Regions from separate parts of the Halomonas profundus genome, predicted to be linked through region 3. Evidence: predicted binding sites of a transcription regulator. Region 3 holds the regulator's gene; each other region holds the start of a gene.
What was found. Region 3 encodes sigma-54, which starts transcription at its own class of promoters, with help from an activator protein. Its sites were predicted from a motif close to TGGCACNNNNNTTGCTNT; they were not measured.
Positions count from the first base shown of each region.

Region 1: the regulator sigma-54 is predicted to act here: its motif matches at 2,428-2,445, upstream of LMS44_RS07150 (sugar phosphorylase).
Region 2: the regulator sigma-54 is predicted to act here: its motif matches at 3,080-3,097, upstream of LMS44_RS20945 (MSMEG_0572/Sll0783 family nitrogen starvation response protein).

Region 1 covers NZ_CP086344.1:1,584,062-1,589,337, reverse strand. Annotated here, with positions in the region: gene ribBA (bifunctional 3,4-dihydroxy-2-butanone-4-phosphate synthase/GTP cyclohydrolase II) at 1-515, opposite strand, end outside; gene ribD (bifunctional diaminohydroxyphosphoribosylaminopyrimidine deaminase/5-amino-6-(5-phosphoribosylamino)uracil reductase RibD) at 603-1,778, opposite strand; gene nrdR (transcriptional regulator NrdR) at 1,775-2,266, opposite strand; gene LMS44_RS07150 (sugar phosphorylase) at 2,478-4,244, shown strand; gene dsbG (thiol:disulfide interchange protein DsbG) at 4,464-5,246, shown strand.
Region 2 covers NZ_CP086344.1:4,600,477-4,605,752, forward strand. Annotated here, with positions in the region: gene LMS44_RS20930 (zinc ABC transporter substrate-binding protein) at 1-478, shown strand, start outside; gene LMS44_RS20935 (hypothetical protein) at 475-1,116, opposite strand; gene LMS44_RS20940 (aminotransferase-like domain-containing protein) at 1,412-2,809, opposite strand; gene LMS44_RS20945 (MSMEG_0572/Sll0783 family nitrogen starvation response protein) at 3,169-3,651, shown strand; gene LMS44_RS20950 (Nit6803 family nitrilase) at 3,666-4,658, shown strand; gene LMS44_RS20955 (MSMEG_0568 family radical SAM protein) at 4,651-5,276, shown strand, end outside.
Region 3 covers NZ_CP086344.1:1,937,461-1,942,736, forward strand. Annotated here, with positions in the region: gene rapZ (RNase adapter RapZ) at 1-576, opposite strand, end outside; gene LMS44_RS08590 (PTS sugar transporter subunit IIA) at 664-1,134, opposite strand; gene hpf (ribosome hibernation-promoting factor, HPF/YfiA family) at 1,139-1,447, opposite strand; gene LMS44_RS08600 (RNA polymerase factor sigma-54) at 1,545-2,960, opposite strand; gene lptB (LPS export ABC transporter ATP-binding protein) at 3,090-3,839, opposite strand; gene lptA (lipopolysaccharide transport periplasmic protein LptA) at 3,851-4,369, opposite strand; gene lptC (LPS export ABC transporter periplasmic protein LptC) at 4,381-4,950, opposite strand; gene LMS44_RS08620 (KdsC family phosphatase) at 4,951-5,276, opposite strand, start outside.

The DNA of each region.
Region 1 (5,276 bases), 350 kb from region 3:
ATAATCTCGCAGATTACACCGCTAGGGTCACAGCCCGCCAGTGCCGCCAAATCACACGAAGCTTCCGTATGCCCGGCACGGCGCAGCACGCCGCCCGGCTCGGCCATCAGCGGAAAGATATGGCCTGGCTGAACGATATCAGAGGGCTTTGCATTGGGTGCCACCGCGGCTTGCACGGTACGCGCACGATCTGCAGCTGAAATACCCGTCGTGACGCCTTCGGTTGCCTCAATGGAGAGAGTAAACTTGGTGCCAAAACCGGAACCGTTATCACGCACCATTAGCGGCAGATTAAGCTGCTCACAGCGGGCGCGAGTCATCGGCATGCAGATCAAGCCGCGGGCGAAACGGGCCATAAAGTTGATATGCTCGGCCTGCACTTTTTCGGCGGCCATGATGATATCACCTTCATTTTCGCGATCCTCATCGTCCATGAGAATCACCATTTTGCCCTGGCGGATATCGTCCACCAGCTCGGCGATAGGGGCTAAGCCTCTAGAGGAGGGGTGCGCCATGGAATCTCCAATAAGTGTTGTCACGATAGCTTGTCAGGATAGGTTATCGAGAAAGAGTGTCGCGAGAGTGAGTCACGATTTTGCGCGTCAGGGTACCTTGCTCTCGCAAAATTCGCCAGATGCGCTAGTCGCTAGAGGGGATGCAATAATGCGCCAATCGCGCCCTACTGCTCGCATATCGTGAATGGTTAACCGCCGCTGATCGGCCATACGTGAGAGCCCTGGCAACGCAAAAAGGGGCCGCGCTTCGCCGCCTAACAGTGTGGGGGCAACAAACAGCTGTAGCTCATCGACCAACGCCGCATCGAGCATAGCGCCCGCCAATGTCGCTCCGGTTTCCACCAGCAGTTCATTAACCTGTTCATTTTCGGCTAACCACTGCAGCATTGCCACTAAATCGATACGGCCATCGCTACCGGCGGGCAACACCTGTACTTCAGCGCCCGCCTGAGTTAACCGTTCCCGCTTCTCTTCCAAGTGGTCTGATGTGGTGATCACTAGCGTACGCCCAGGCTCGCTTAAACAGGCTGCCGCCAGAGGTAGGCGCAAGTGGGTATCTAAAATCACCCGCAGGGGCTGGCGGTGAACCACTTGGTCTGCGTTGTTCAGCTGTAACTGCTCTGCTCGTAACGTCAGCCGAGAGTCGTCCATAATGAGCGACTCAACGCCGCTTAATATCGCGCTGGAGCGTGCCCGTAGCCGCTGCACCTGGGTGCGTGCTTCAGGCCCGGTGATCCACTGAGACTCCCCCGACCCCATGGCGGTACGACCATCTAGACTCATCGCCATTTTCAGGCGCACAAAGGGACGCTGCTGGGTCATGCGAGCAATAAAGCCGGGATTCAGAGCGCGCGCGTCACTCTCTAATAACCCCACCGCCACCTCAACACCCGCCTCTTCAAGCAGACGAATACCGCGGCCACTCACCTGCGGGTTCGGATCCACCATGGCAACCACTACCCGCGACACCTTCGCTTCCTGGAGCGCCACCGCGCAGGGGCCAGTGCGGCCGGTGTGGGAACAAGGCTCCAGGGTGACGTACGCGGTCGCGCCCAGGGCTTGCTCACCAGCATCATTCAACGCGTGAATTTCGGCGTGGGGTTCACCGGCACACAGGTGAAAGCCTTCACCGACAATCTGCTCGTCACGCACAATCACACAGCCGACCCGCGGGTTGGGATCCGTGGTGTATAAGCCTTTTTGCGCCAGTTGCAGCGCCCGCGCCATATAGCGGTGGTCGGCTTGGCTAAAGACAGCACTCATTTTGACGACTCGCTGCCATGGCCCAGTCGGGAAGAGGGCTCTTGGGACAGCCGGTCAATCTCAGCGCGAAATTCATCCAGATCCTGGAACTTGCGATATACCGAAGCAAAGCGGATATAGGCTACGTGATCGAGGGTTTTAAGCGCTTGCATGACCGACTCGCCAATATCACGGGCGTTGATTTCGCGATCGCCCCGGGCACGTAAGGTTTGGCGGATGCGCTCTACCGCCGCTTCAATGGCTTCTGCACTGACCGGACGCTTTTCCAGCGCACGCAACATACCTGCCCGCAGTTTGGCTTCATTAAAGCTCTCGCGGGAGCCGTCGGACTTCACCACCCGCGGCATTACCAATTCTGCGGTTTCGTAGGTGGTAAAGCGCTCTTGGCAGCTCGCACACTGGCGTCGACGGCGTACCTGATCACCATCCGCTACCAGGCGCGAATCAGTCACTCGAGTATCGTTTGCACCACAAAAAGGGCAATGCATGGCGGTCAACCTGTTGTCAGCTCGTGTCGGCGTACCGCACGAGTTAGCGTGTTATAACCTGTCAATGTGTGTGCTATTAATAGCGTTTTAGCAGTAGTAACTGCCACAAGCTAATGTATCTTAGCGTTTAAACGCGGTATCAACCTCGTATTGTAACGATTTGGCACACAAGCTGCAGCGTTTGTGGCAGATTGTTTATCAGGAGCTACCCATGCCCCCCTTTGAGCAGACCGTTAACGACTACCTCAGCCACCTTTATGGCCCCAGGGCGGGGGAAGTGCAGCGCCGTTTAAACCAGCGTCTAGCGCATTTTCAGTCGCTTGCCCCATTTTCATCCAGCTCCGGTAGAACCAGCACTAAAAATGCACCCTCTTGGAGCGAAAAAGATCAGTGGGTGATCAGCTACGGTGACTCGATTATTGAAGATGGTGTGCCGCCGTTGGCAGTGCTTAGCGATTTTCTTCAAGCGCGGTTGGGCGATCGCATCAGCGGTGTACATGTACTGCCCTTCTTTCCCTGGAGCAGCGACGACGGCTTTTCGGTGATCCACTACCGGGAAGTGAACCCCGATCTTGGTGATTGGTCGCACATCCGCGAACTCGCCAGCCATTACGACTTAATGGCCGACCTGGTGCTCAATCACGTCTCACGGGAGTCTCTCTGGTTTGTGGATTACCTGAGCGGCAGCCTGCCCGGCCGCGACTACTTTATCGAAGTCGATCCAGAGACCGATGTCTCCCAGGTGGTGCGCCCACGCAGCAGCCCGCTGCTGGTGCCCATTTCCACCCGGCGTGGCACCCGCTACCTGTGGGCGACGTTCTCCGAAGACCAGCTTGACCTGAACTTTGAAAATCCGGATGTGCTGCTGGAGTTCGTGGGTATTTTGCTGTTCTACCTGGAGCAAGGAACGCGGATTGTACGTTTGGATGCGGTGGCCTTTCTGTGGAAGCGGCTGGGTACTGCCTGCATTCACCTGCCGGAAACCCACACTGTGGTGCGGCTGCTACGAGCGATTGTGGATCACGTGGCCCCAGGTACCCTGTTAATCACCGAAACCAATGTGCCCCACCAGGAAAATATCAGTTATTTTGGCTTGGATCGGTTGCCAGCGGGGGACCCCGACGAAGCCCATATGGTGTATCAGTTTGCCCTCCCCCCGCTGCTATTGCACACCCTCACCCGGGGCGAAGCGAGCACCTTACAGACCTGGCTTGCCAGCCTTCCGGTACTGCCCGACCAATGCACCTACCTCAACTTTACGGCCAGCCACGACGGCATTGGCGTTCGCCCCTTGGAAGGTTTATTGCCCGATCACGAGCGGGATGCGCTGCTGGAGCTGATGCACCGTTTCGGAGGCTTTGTCAGCATGCGTAGCAACCCCGATGGAAGCGATACGCCCTATGAGATCAATATCACCTGGTTTGAAGCCATGCGCGGCACCCGCCGCGGCCCCGACCCGTGGCAGGTAGCGCGTTTTCTATGCAGCCAAGCAATTATGCTGAGTTTGCAAGGTATCCCCGCGCTGTATATTCACACCCTAACTGGCACACTCAATGACGTGGAAGGCGTTGAGCGCAGTGGGCGGCTACGTTCGATCAACCGCCGGCGCTGGCAGCGTAGCGAGCTTGACCTCCTACTCGATAGCCCGTCGACGCCCACTCACGATGTTTTCCACGCCTTAAACCGGCTATTAGACCAGCGCCGCAAGGAGCCCTGCTTTCACCCCAATGCCGCTCAACGGGTTGTGGTCTCAGCACCGGAACTATTGGCAGTAGAGCGCGGCCCGCTCCACGATGGTCGCCGGCTGCTAGCGCTGTATAACGTCACCGACCTACCGCTTCCTTTAGAGAATATGGGTGAGGCAGTTACCCAGGCACTTGAAAAACACGCCTGGCAAGCGCTGGATCCTGCTAACCCCTGGAGCGCCGAAGGTTCGCTGCCGCCTTACGCGGTGCGTTGGCTGGTAGCGGATAGTTAACACCATTTCGTTAATACCATTGAGAAATCTAAAGTTTCAAAAACCGTAAACTTCAAAAACCGTAAGTTGCGACATATTGCCCCAGTTATAAAGCGCATAATCCCTAAATAATGTTGTGCTGCGATAATCGCAACACGGCATTATTTTAGGGATTGCCAGCACTAAGGCGGCGGTTATTAAATCTCTAGCCTCTCACTCTTATTCAAACAAGGCGCTGCAATGCACTTAAAACGTCACGCTGGCATAAGTGGTTTTCTCCTGCTGGCAGGATTGGTCGGCACCTCTGCGAGCTATGCCGATGAGCTACCCGCCCCTATTCAGGCACTTGCCGACCAAGGCTTGGAAATTCATGGTCAATTCGATGCCCCCGGAGGGTTGCGCGGCTACGGCGCCAGCGTGCAGGGCCAGGACATGGCGATTTACCTGACGCCGGATGGCGAGCACGCCGTGGTGGGTACACTAATGGATAATGAGGGGAATGACCTTACCGAAGCGCAACTGGATGAGCATGTACGTGCACCGCTAGAGGCACAAACATGGCAGCTATTAAGCGAAAGCCACTGGGTACAGGACGGCAATGTGGATGCCCCCCGGGTGATTTACACCTTCACGGATGCCAACTGCCCCTACTGCCGTCAAATGTGGCAAGACGTTCGCCCCTGGGTGGAAGCAGGTGAGGTGCAGCTACGCCATATCATGGTAGGTATCTTAGCACCCGACAGCCCTGGAAAAGCAGCCGCTATTCTCGGCGCCGACGATCCAGCGGCGACACTGCATGCCCATGAAAGCGGCCAGCAGGAAATCGAAGCTAGTGCCCAACCGAGAGAAATTGAAGAGCAGGTGTACGCCAATAACCAGTTGTTCGAAGAGCTGGGCCTATATGCAACCCCCACTTCCGTTTTTCAGCGTGAAACAGAGAACAGGGCCGTGCGTCTTGACCGTATTCAGGGTATGCCCAGTGATGAGCGGCTGATCGAGATGATGGGCAGTGAAACACCTTGATGAACTTATCCTGCCACCGCTAGCTGAGAT
Region 2 (5,276 bases), 2.6 Mb from region 3:
CCGCCGTTGGCTGGATGCCATCGCCGAACAGTTAAGTGAGATCGACCCTGATAACGCAGCGTACTATCGCGACAACGCCGCCCAGGGGAAAGAGGACTTAACCAGCCTTCAGGAACATATTCAGGATCGTTTGGCCAGCAGCGCCGACACACGCTTTATTGTTTTCCATGATGCTTACCAGTACTTTGAGGAGGCCTTTAATGTGCACGCGGCTGGGGCCATCTCCATTGGCGATGCCTCTTCACCTAGCCCTGCGCGTATCGAGAAGCTGCAAACGCTGGTGAATGATGAAAATATCCAGTGTGTGTTTAGTGAACCCCAGTTCAATCCGCAGATGGTCAATAACGTCTTTGGGGATACGTCCGCTTATATCGGCGTCATGGATCCCTTGGGCGTAGGTCTGACGCTGGATGCAGGTCTCTACGATGCGCTGCTGGAGCAGTTGGCCGATGAGATTACGCGCTGCACTGACGGCTAAACAGCTTTTTTCTGAAACAGCTTGCCGAGTTGATAGAGGTCGTGCATATATCTATCAAACTTCGTAATAAGCAGTGACGTAACGATAAAGGCATAAATCAGCAGCATGACTGCCATGGGGTCGTTTAGCCAAGCCAGCCAAGGCATCGAGACTGGATAACCCAGCGTATAAACACTCATGGCAGCCAGTAGCTGAACCAAGAAACAGTTCAAAATAACCAGTGTAATCAACGCTGCGCGTATATTGGTATGCGGCAGCGTTGTTTTCCAAAACGGCAAGTGACGCACTTTTACGCTGTTTACATTCGCACTGCTATCGCCGTTAAAACACAACCGCGCTTTACGCCGCAACAAAGGGATCGCGTAGACGCCTTTTTCCTCTTCAGCAAAAGCCTTCAGTGCGATATCCCGATCGAGATTAGGGCTCAAGGCATTGGCTGCCGCTTGATCAAAGTCTGGCCGGGCATGGGTTTGCGTGGCGGTTTTGGCTTGGTCAGAAAGCGCTTGTAAGTGGCTTTTATCAGCCTTCGACAACTTTTTATCGTTGCCGACGTTGATGTTGTAATGAATTTCATACACCTGATACAGAGCTGCGGTCACGCCCACAAAGATCATCAAAAAGACAATATATATCAACATATTAACGGGCACCTCCTAAACGAAACCGAACCAGCTAGGCGATAAATAGCTTTGTTAGCGTTCAAACTAACTTAAGGACTATGCCTATGCACAGCTGACAAGTACAGGCTCAGAAGGCCTCAAAAAAGCCGGATCAGACGACGGATCGCAACCGTGGTAGTGCTCCACAGCGTGCATTAAACTAAGGAGATAAGAACCCCTAGCCACTTATCGCCGAAGATAATGGGCGTTAAACCACTTTTGCTATTCGTCTGGCTAATCAATACCAAACCGTCACTAGGACAGTTGACCAAGGTTACATCGTCAGAGATGACAGATAGGCAGGTTGGTCGATGATATCCGCCACATAATGCAGCCTTTCCTCCCAGTCCTCTCTTGTCAGTTGACCACCGAAGCACAAGCGCAGAGCTTCAGGGGGATGGTTGTCGGTACTAAAAGCAGCGCTGGCAACCGCACTAACGCCATGTGAACGTAATTGCACCGCCAGCTCTGAAGGGTTCCAGCCAGAGTGCTTGGGCAGCTTAAGCCATAGGTGGAAAGCACCTTTGGCAGACACGATGCGCTGACGTCCCAGAATCTTCTCGGCTATTTCAAGGCGGGCAATGGCCTCGATACGGATCGCTTTAAGCATGGCATCCGCCGTCCCATCGGTTATCCACTCGGTGACCAGGGCATCAATCAGCGGGCTGGACATCACCGAGGTGGCTCGAAGCGCGCCAGCGGTTCTCTGCGCCTGTCGCTTGGTGGGGGCGTGTAGGAATCCTGATCGCAAACCGGGACCGAAACACTTGGCAGTCCCCGTCAGATAGTAAGTGAGCTCAGGGGCCAAGTTAGCAATAGGGACGATCTTCTCTTCGCTGAGCATGGTGTAAGCATCATCTTCAATAATCGGGATGCTATAGCGCAAGGCAACATCGGCCAAAGCTTCACGACGCCCCAAGGGAATAGTCGTCGTCGTGGGGTTTTGGATGGTGGGATTAATGTACAAAACGGCCACTTGACCCTGCTTACAGATATCCTCGAAGGAGCGAACAAGAGGGCCATCGGAGTCACGCTCCAATGAATGCAGGGTCAGCCCGAGCTGGGCCGCAATAGCCTTTAGGCCGGGGTAGACCAGGCTTTCGACACAAATTAGCTGACCTGGGGCTACCAACTGCATCAGTAGCCCAACCAGGCCGCTGTGAATACCGGGGCATATCAAGACCTGTTCCAGTGTCGTGTTGTCCAGCCGCCGATCCAGCCATTGGAGCGCAGCCACACGGTCATGATGGCTGCCACCAAAGGTTTGATAACGCAGCAGTGAGTAAAGATCACGCTGGGCCAACACCGAGATAGCGCTATCGCGTACTCGTTCAATCAACGTCGGTATCGCGGGCTCAATCATTAGGTTCATGGTCATCTCATAACCACTGCTCGGCTTCACTGACACTGCCTTACCTTTAATAAAAGTGCCCGAGCCCGGATGCGAGTCAATCAAGCCTCGCAGCTTAGCTTCGTTATAGGCACGCGCCGCCGTCGTGTAATTGATACTCAAAGCCCCCGCCAGTTCTCTCAGCGGGGGCAGTCGCTCGCGGGGCTGCAGCCGACCACTACCGATATCTTCAGCAATCAATTCAGCGACCAGACGATAAGCTGGCTGGCTGACCTCCTTGTCTAAACGTTTTCGCCAGCGTTCCAGCTCAGATGTATGCATATCTTCCCCGTCGTTAAATAAACATTGTTACCTACTCTTCTTATCGACCAAAACTTATCACTGATGGGCTAAAGATTGCACAAATAAAAAATTGATTGCATATGCACTTAATGGTGCAAAACACACTTTTATTGCACAAATAAGGTGAAAAACACAGTTTTTTTGAAACATTAGCCTTTTATTATTTTTTTAGCCTAAAAATTTGGTCAATTTTTAGGCTTAGAGCGACCTACATGATCGACAATTGATTGGATCAATAAGCATATCAATTGGCACGTCGATTGCTCCGTATTGATCGTACCGCTTGTGTAAGCACGGCGGTTAACGACTCTCCCACTCGCAATAAACGGAGCTTAGACATGCCTACAGTGACGCAACCACTCAACAAGAAAGGCGATTTTCTGGTCGACTACGAAGAGAAGGTTTTTGAAGACGTAAAAGCGAAACCAGGCGAAAAAGCCCTGGTAACTTTTCATACGGTTGCCTTTGAGGGGTCGATCGGCTTCGTGAATATGCTGCAGGCAACGCGTTTGCTGCGTAAAGGCTTTGAAACCTCCATCTTACTGTATGGCCCTGGCGTCACTTTGGGTGTCCAGCGTGGCTTCCCGACCCTGGGCGATGAAGCGTTTCCCGGCCACATGAATTTCAACAATCAGTTGACCAAGTTTATGGCCGAGGGAGGCAAGGTCTACGCCTGCCGCTTTGCTCTTCAAGCACTCTATGGTCATGGCGAACCGTCACTCATTGAGGGCATCCGCGCGATCAATCCACTGGATGTGCTTGACCTCAAGCTGCTTCACGTGCGCGACGATGCACTGATCATCGATACCTGGACGGTCTAAGGGGAGCAGCGGTCATGGCACAAGCAAACATGACAGGAACGACCATAGTGCGGGCCGCTGCCGCTCAGCTTTCTCCCGATCTTGAGAGTGTTGGCGGCACGCTGGTCAAGGTACTGGATGCAATCGACGAAGCGGCCAGCAAGGGGGCTGAGCTGATCGTGTTCCCCGAAACCTTCGTTCCCTACTATCCGTACTTTTCATTTGTCTACCCCGCCGTGGCCTGTGGCGCCGAGCACTTCCGGCTGTATGAACAGGCCGTGGTGGTACCAGGCCCGATCACTGATGCTGTCGCTGAGCGCGCTCGCACCCTGAGCATCGTCGTCGTGCTTGGCGTTAATGAGCGTGATCATGGCACCCTCTACAATACTCAACTGATCTTTGATAGCGACGGGCGTCTGTTGCTGAAACGCCGAAAGCTCACGCCGACCTACCACGAACGCATGATTTGGGGCCAGGGCGATGCCTCGGGCTTGAAGGTGGTGGATAGCGCCGTGGGCCGTGTTGGCGCCCTGGCCTGCTGGGAGCACTACAATCCGTTGGCACGTTATGCCCTGATGACCCAGCACGAGCAGATCCACTGCAGCCAGTTTCCTGGCTCGCTGGTCGGCCCAGTCTTTGCGGATCAAATTGAAGTAACCATCCGTCATCACGCCCTTGAAGCGGGCTGTTTCGTGGTTAACGCCACCGGCTGGCTAACCGACTCCCAAATCGAATCCATTACCCCCGACACCACGCTACAACGTGCTCTGCGTGATGGCTGTAACACCGCCATTATCTCGCCAGAAGGTAAGCACTTGGCCGAGCCGCTGCGCAAAGGAGAAGGCACCGTTATTGCCGACCTGGATTTCGCCCTGATTACCAAGCGTAAGCGAATGATGGATTCGGTGGGCCACTATGCGCGCCCTGAACTGTTGAGCTTAGCCATTAACGATATGCCCGCCCACTGCTGCCAGCCACTGGCCACTTCCGCTCAGGGCCATAATGCCCAAGGAGATGAAGATGAGTAAGCTCGCCGATCGCTCACGCTTGTTCACCGAACTTCAAACCCATGGCGTACGCCTGCAGGATGCATCACAAGAGCATGTCAGCCGACGGGGCGGCGCTGGCCCTTCTGACCATCAGGCAATAACCATCGATGGAATCACTATGATGGTGCCCGTCTATACCCAGTCGGCATGGCGTTCACCGTTTAGCGTAGTGTCAGGTGATGAAGGGCATAGGCTGACTGAAAACACGATTCCTATGGCCGATATTACCTTTGCAGATACGCCCCACTTCTACGACCTGCAAACCGCTGACGGCGTCCCCTACACGCATATCGCCACCTTGCATAGCCGCGATGTACTGGCCACGACGGTACTGCAAACATGCATCCGCTATGAGAGCAGGCGCAAAGCCTGCAAATTCTGCTCGATTGGTCAATCACTCCAAGCCGGGCGCACCATTGCGCATAAGTCCCCAGACCAACTGGCCGAGGTGGCTAAGGCCGCTGTCGAGCTCGACGGTGTCAAACATATGGTCATGACTACCGGAACGCCAGCCACGTCTGACCGAGGAGCCAGCGTCCTTTGCGAAAGTGCCAGGGCCATCAAAGCGGCCGTGGATCTTCCGCTGCAAGGGCAGTG
Region 3 (5,276 bases):
ATTTGGCAGGCAGCGCACATCGAAGACCAGGTCGGCGTCTAACGGTACGCCGCGTTTATACCCAAACGATTCCAGCGTTAGCGTCAGCTTGTCGCGCCGCTGATGGGCTACTTGGTCGGTAATGCGACGGCGTAAATCGTGCACCGATAATCGTGATGTATCGATCAATAGATCGGCCAGATCGCGAATATCCTCTAGCGTCGTCTCTTCTTTATTGATCGCCTCTTCCAGCGTCATTTCGCTATCGCGGGTCAGCGGATGACGGCGACGCGTTGCTGAGTAACGCTCAAGCAGTATGCGCGCATCGGTGGTCAGGTAAATAACTTGAAAGACGATTTTACGCTGGCGCAACTCGTCTAATAAAGAGGGCAGGCGCTCCAGAGCTCCCGGCAAATTGCGGGCATCAATACTCACCGCTAAATGTGCTCGGTCGCCCTGGTCACGCAGTTCATCCACCAACGACCCCAGCAACATAGCTGGGAGGTTATCAATCGCGTAGTAGCCAAGATCTTCCAGCGCTTGCAAGGCGATAGATTTACCTGACCCGGAGCGGCCGCTAATGATCACCAGTTGCATAGAGTCTCTCTTTGCTTTGATCAAGCTGCGTTGAGGGTGGTGAGCGGATAACCTGCTGTGATCTGCCCTGAACAGGGTTTCAGACCCTTAGGCCGCTGATTGCTCGCGAATTTTGGCGGTAATCAGCTCAAGCAGTTCGCGCTGGCTGGCTGCTTTACGCAGTTGCTGGCGCGTGTCCGCATCATTCATGATGGTCGCTACCTGACCCAGTAGTGAGAGATGCGTGTCATCTGCCTCTTCGGGTACCAACAGGACAAACACCAGATCTACCGGGTCGCCGTCGATAGCGTCAAAATCGATCGCTTCAGCCAGTTTCAAAAATCCAGCGATAGGGGCGTTGCAGTGGGGGCTACGCGCATGAGGAATAGCCACGCCGTTACCAATACCCGTACTACCTAAGCGCTCGCGGCCGATTAAACGGCTAAACACTTCTTGGCTGTCCAGGCTGGGGATATTTTGGGCGATAAAGGTGCTGTAAAACTCCAGCACCCTTTTTTTGCTGCCCCCGGGGACGTCGAACAGAACGCGTTCCGGGGGGAGTATGGTTTCCAACGTCATTGAATTAACGCACACCGGCGCCTTGGGCGCGAGCTTGTGCTTTTTCCTTGTGTTTAACGAGTTGACGGTCGATTTTGTCCGCTAGTGCGTCGATAGCGGCGTACATATCACTGTCTAGGGCTTCCGCATGTAAGTCAGCACCTGCGGCGTGCAGCGTACAGGCGGCCTGCTGGCGCTCTTTCTCCACTGATAAGGTGACTTGCACCGTAGTTATATTGTCGTAATGGCGCTCTACACGCTCAAGCTTCTCGTTGACATAGTCACGCAAGGCGTCAGTCAGTTCTACGTGATGACCAGTGATATTTACTTGCATTGACGTGCTCCTTATCCATCGGACTGTACTTCGATTGTAACCCTTTTTGCCGCGTTGCAAAGCCCTTGTCGAGAGTTTCCCTGAAACGTTAACGAAGTTAGCGCAAACGACGCCGTTCACTGGAAGAGGGAATGCCCATGGCTTCACGGTATTTCGCCACCGTACGACGCGCCACTTGAATCCCTCCTTCGCCTAATAGCGTCACTAAGCGGCTGTCTGAAAGCGGCTTGCCGGGCGGCTCCTCTTGAATCAGTTTCTTGAGTCGTGCACGGATGGCGGTGCTGGAGTGGCTGTCGCCATCTTGACCGCTCACCTGGCTTGAGAAAAAGTATTTGAGTTCAAACACACCACGGGGTGTATGGATATATTTTTGCGTCGTTACCCGTGAAATAGTCGACTCGTGCATCTCCACGGCTTCGGCAATGTCGGCCAGTATCAGTGGTTTCATGGCTTCTTCGCCGTGCTCTAAAAAGCCAATCTGGCGGGTAATGATTTCGCGACCAACACGCAGCAGCGTATCGTTTCGGCTAGAGAGGCTCTTGATCAACCAGCGCGCTTCCTGCAAGTGCTCTTTGAGAAACTGGTTGTCATCGCTTTTATCCGCACGCTTAATCAAGCTGGCGTAGTCGGGCTGAATGCGCAGCCGTGGCAGGGCCTCGGGGTTGAGCTCTAAATGCCAGCCTTCATTATCGTGGCGGACGACTAGATCGGGGGTGACATAGCTGTCATCGGTGTCGCCGTAGGCGCTGCCTGGGCGTGGGTCTAGGCTGCGAATAAGCAGGATGACATCGGCCAGCTGTTCGTCGTCGAGCCCTAGACGGCGTTTCAGCAGACGCATATCGTCTTTGCCAAGCGCTTCGAGAAACTGCCGCACCAAGCGGCGGGCGGGAACCAGCAGTGGCGTATTATCGGGGAGAGCGGCGAGCTGCAGCATCAAGCATTCACGCAAGTCACGGGCAAATATGCCGGTCGGCTCAAACTGCTGGAGCTTGAGTAGAATGGTTTCCACTTCGCGTTGGCTTAGCCCGTCAATGCCCTGGGCACGAAGCCCTTCACGGATGTCGTTGAGCGGCTGGGTCAGGTAGCCGTTGGCGTCTAGCGCGTCGATTAAACTTTCCGCGACAAGCTGCTCGCGAGCGCTAAAATCGGTCATGGCGAGTTGCCACAGCAGGTGGCCATGAAGGCTCTGCCCGGCTGCCTGGCGCTCAAAGTCGGGGCCTTCGCTGCTGCTGCCCCCCTGGCTTCCCATATCTTGATAGGTATCTGACCAGTCGCTATCTACCGAGAGCTCAGTAGGGATGCTCTCTGACCACTCTTCTTCCTTAGGCTCGCTGACAGCCTGTTCACTAAATTCATCTTCCTGCTCCAGCATGGGATTGGCATCGAGGGCCTGCTGAATTTCTTGACGAAGATCCAGCGTAGAGAGTTGCAGCAGCGCAATGGCCTGCTGCAACTGGGGCGTCATGGTCAGCTGTGTGCCGATACGCAGTTGGAGAGAAGCTTTCATGACCATCTGAGAACCACTCGTTAATCAGAATGCTCCACCCTAGTGCGAGTGAGTGCTTGGCGCAAGTGCAATAAGCATGCCATTGGTCGTAAAGTTGTTTTAAAGCGCTATTTAGGGGCGATTAAGGCAAAAACATTACAGGCGAAAATCGGCGCCCAAATACACATCCCTTACTTTTTGGTTGGTGAGAATCGAGGCGGGCGAGCCACTGGCGATGATTTGCCCATCGCCGACGATATAGGCGATATCGCAAATGTCTAGTGTTTCACGCACGTTGTGATCGGTGATCAGCACGCCGATATGGCGCTGTTTCAGTGCACGAATGATGGTTTTAATCTCACCTACCGAGATGGGGTCAACGCCCGCAAAAGGCTCATCGAGCAGAATAAAAGCGGGCTCTGTGGCTAGCGAGCGGGCTATTTCTACACGCCTGCGCTCGCCGCCCGAAAGGCTCATGCCCAGGTTGTCGCGAATATGGGTGATATGGAAGTCTTCGAGTAGCGCTTCCAGGCGCTGTTCGCGATCGCTGCGGTTAAGCTCTTTGCGGGTCTCGAGTATCGCCATAATATTCTCGGCAACCGAGAGTTTGCGGAAAATAGACGCCTCTTGAGGTAGATAGCCAATCCCCGCGGCTGCGCGCTCGTGCATGGGGGCGCGCGTTAAATCCACATCGTCGATACCCACCTTGCCAGCGTCGGATTTGACCAGCCCAACAATCATATAAAATGAGGTGGTTTTGCCCGCGCCGTTGGGGCCCAAAAGGCCAACGACACTGCCTTGGGATATCTCTAGATTGATGTCTTTGACCACTCGGCGGCGTTTGTAGCTTTTAGCCAGGTGGTGGGCATAAAGGGTTTTGATCGGCGCAGTGTCAGCAGTGGCCACAGCTAGGCTCCCTATTGTTCAGGCTGAAGGGTCATGCGTATGCGCTGGGGCTCGCTGCCATCAACGTCAGAGCGCGCTTGAATCACTTCTCGGTCAATAAAATACTCAAGGCGACCGCCACTAAAGGTGTCCTCTTGCTGGGTCAGTTCGGCTTGGTCGATCAGCTCTACGCGACGCTCGGCGACGTGATAAATAATCCGCCGCGCCCAGCCTTCCGTGGGGCCTTCTTGCCCTTCGCCTTGATGGCGCAAGTAGGCGCGCTCACCGGTAGCGGTGGCTGTCGAGAGTTCGCCCGCGTCGTTGCGTTCGATCTCTACCCGCTCGCCGCGCAGCTGCATTTCGCCTTGGCGAATGTCCACATCCCCAGTATAAACAGCTGTGCCTGCCCGCTGATCAAGATCTAAACGGTCGGCTTCCACTTCCACTGGGGCTTGTTGGGAAGATGAGTTGGTTTGGGCTAACACTGATAAAGGTATCGCTAAACCGAACAGTGCAGTGTAGAGCAGGGCTGGGGAAATCATGGCTTTCATGGCGGTTCCTATTAGCGTTGTGTGGCCGGGGGGTGCGTGCCGCGCACATTATCCGTTAAGCGAACCTGGCTGGTGTTAAGCCAAACGTCCATATGTGAAGCGCTCATTTGCTGTGGCGGTTGCTGCATCAATACCGGTGTGTCACTCCATGCATGCTGCTCGAGGCCATCATAGTGCAGTAGCTCGGTATCTAGCTGCCAGCCTTCATCTGGTGCAAACAGCCGAGCCGAACCTGACAGCAGCAGGGCTTGGGTAGCGGTGTTGAGCGTGCCTACAGCGGCGCTGGCCAGCCACTGACGGTTTTCGCTGTCATACAGTACTGCCTCGGGCTCTTCCGTCCAGGTTTCGCTGCGCTGCGGGGTATGGATAAGGCGCGGTGTTTTTAGCGACTGCATGACACTGCCGTTATCCCCGAATAGGGTAATCTCGGCATTTTCCAGCACGTGGCCAGGTTCCTGAGCCTGTGCTTCGGGATCGATGCTGGTGTCTTGAGGCCCGCGGGGGTCAAGCCATACCAGCAGAATCCCCAGCGCGATGACTAGCCCGGCTAACCAGAGGCGTACTTTAAAGCGTTTAAACATTTACGTGCGGCCGTGCAGATAGGTGTCGAGCACCGCGCCCCAGTGTCCTTGAGATTCAAGCAGCGTATCGCAGATCTCACGTACGGCACCGTGGCCACCCAGGCGTTCGGTAGTCCAGTCGGCGTGGGTATGCATATAGTCCGGCGCGTTTGGCACGGTAATGCCGACGCCGCAACGTTTGATAGCCGCTAGGTCGGGTAGGTCGTCGCCACAATAAGCCACCTGCTCTAGTTCAATATCGAGGCGCTGGCAGAGCCCGCGCAGTGTGGCCAGCTTGTCTTCACAGCCTTGGTGAACATGGTCAATGCCGAGTGCCGCCGCGCGTT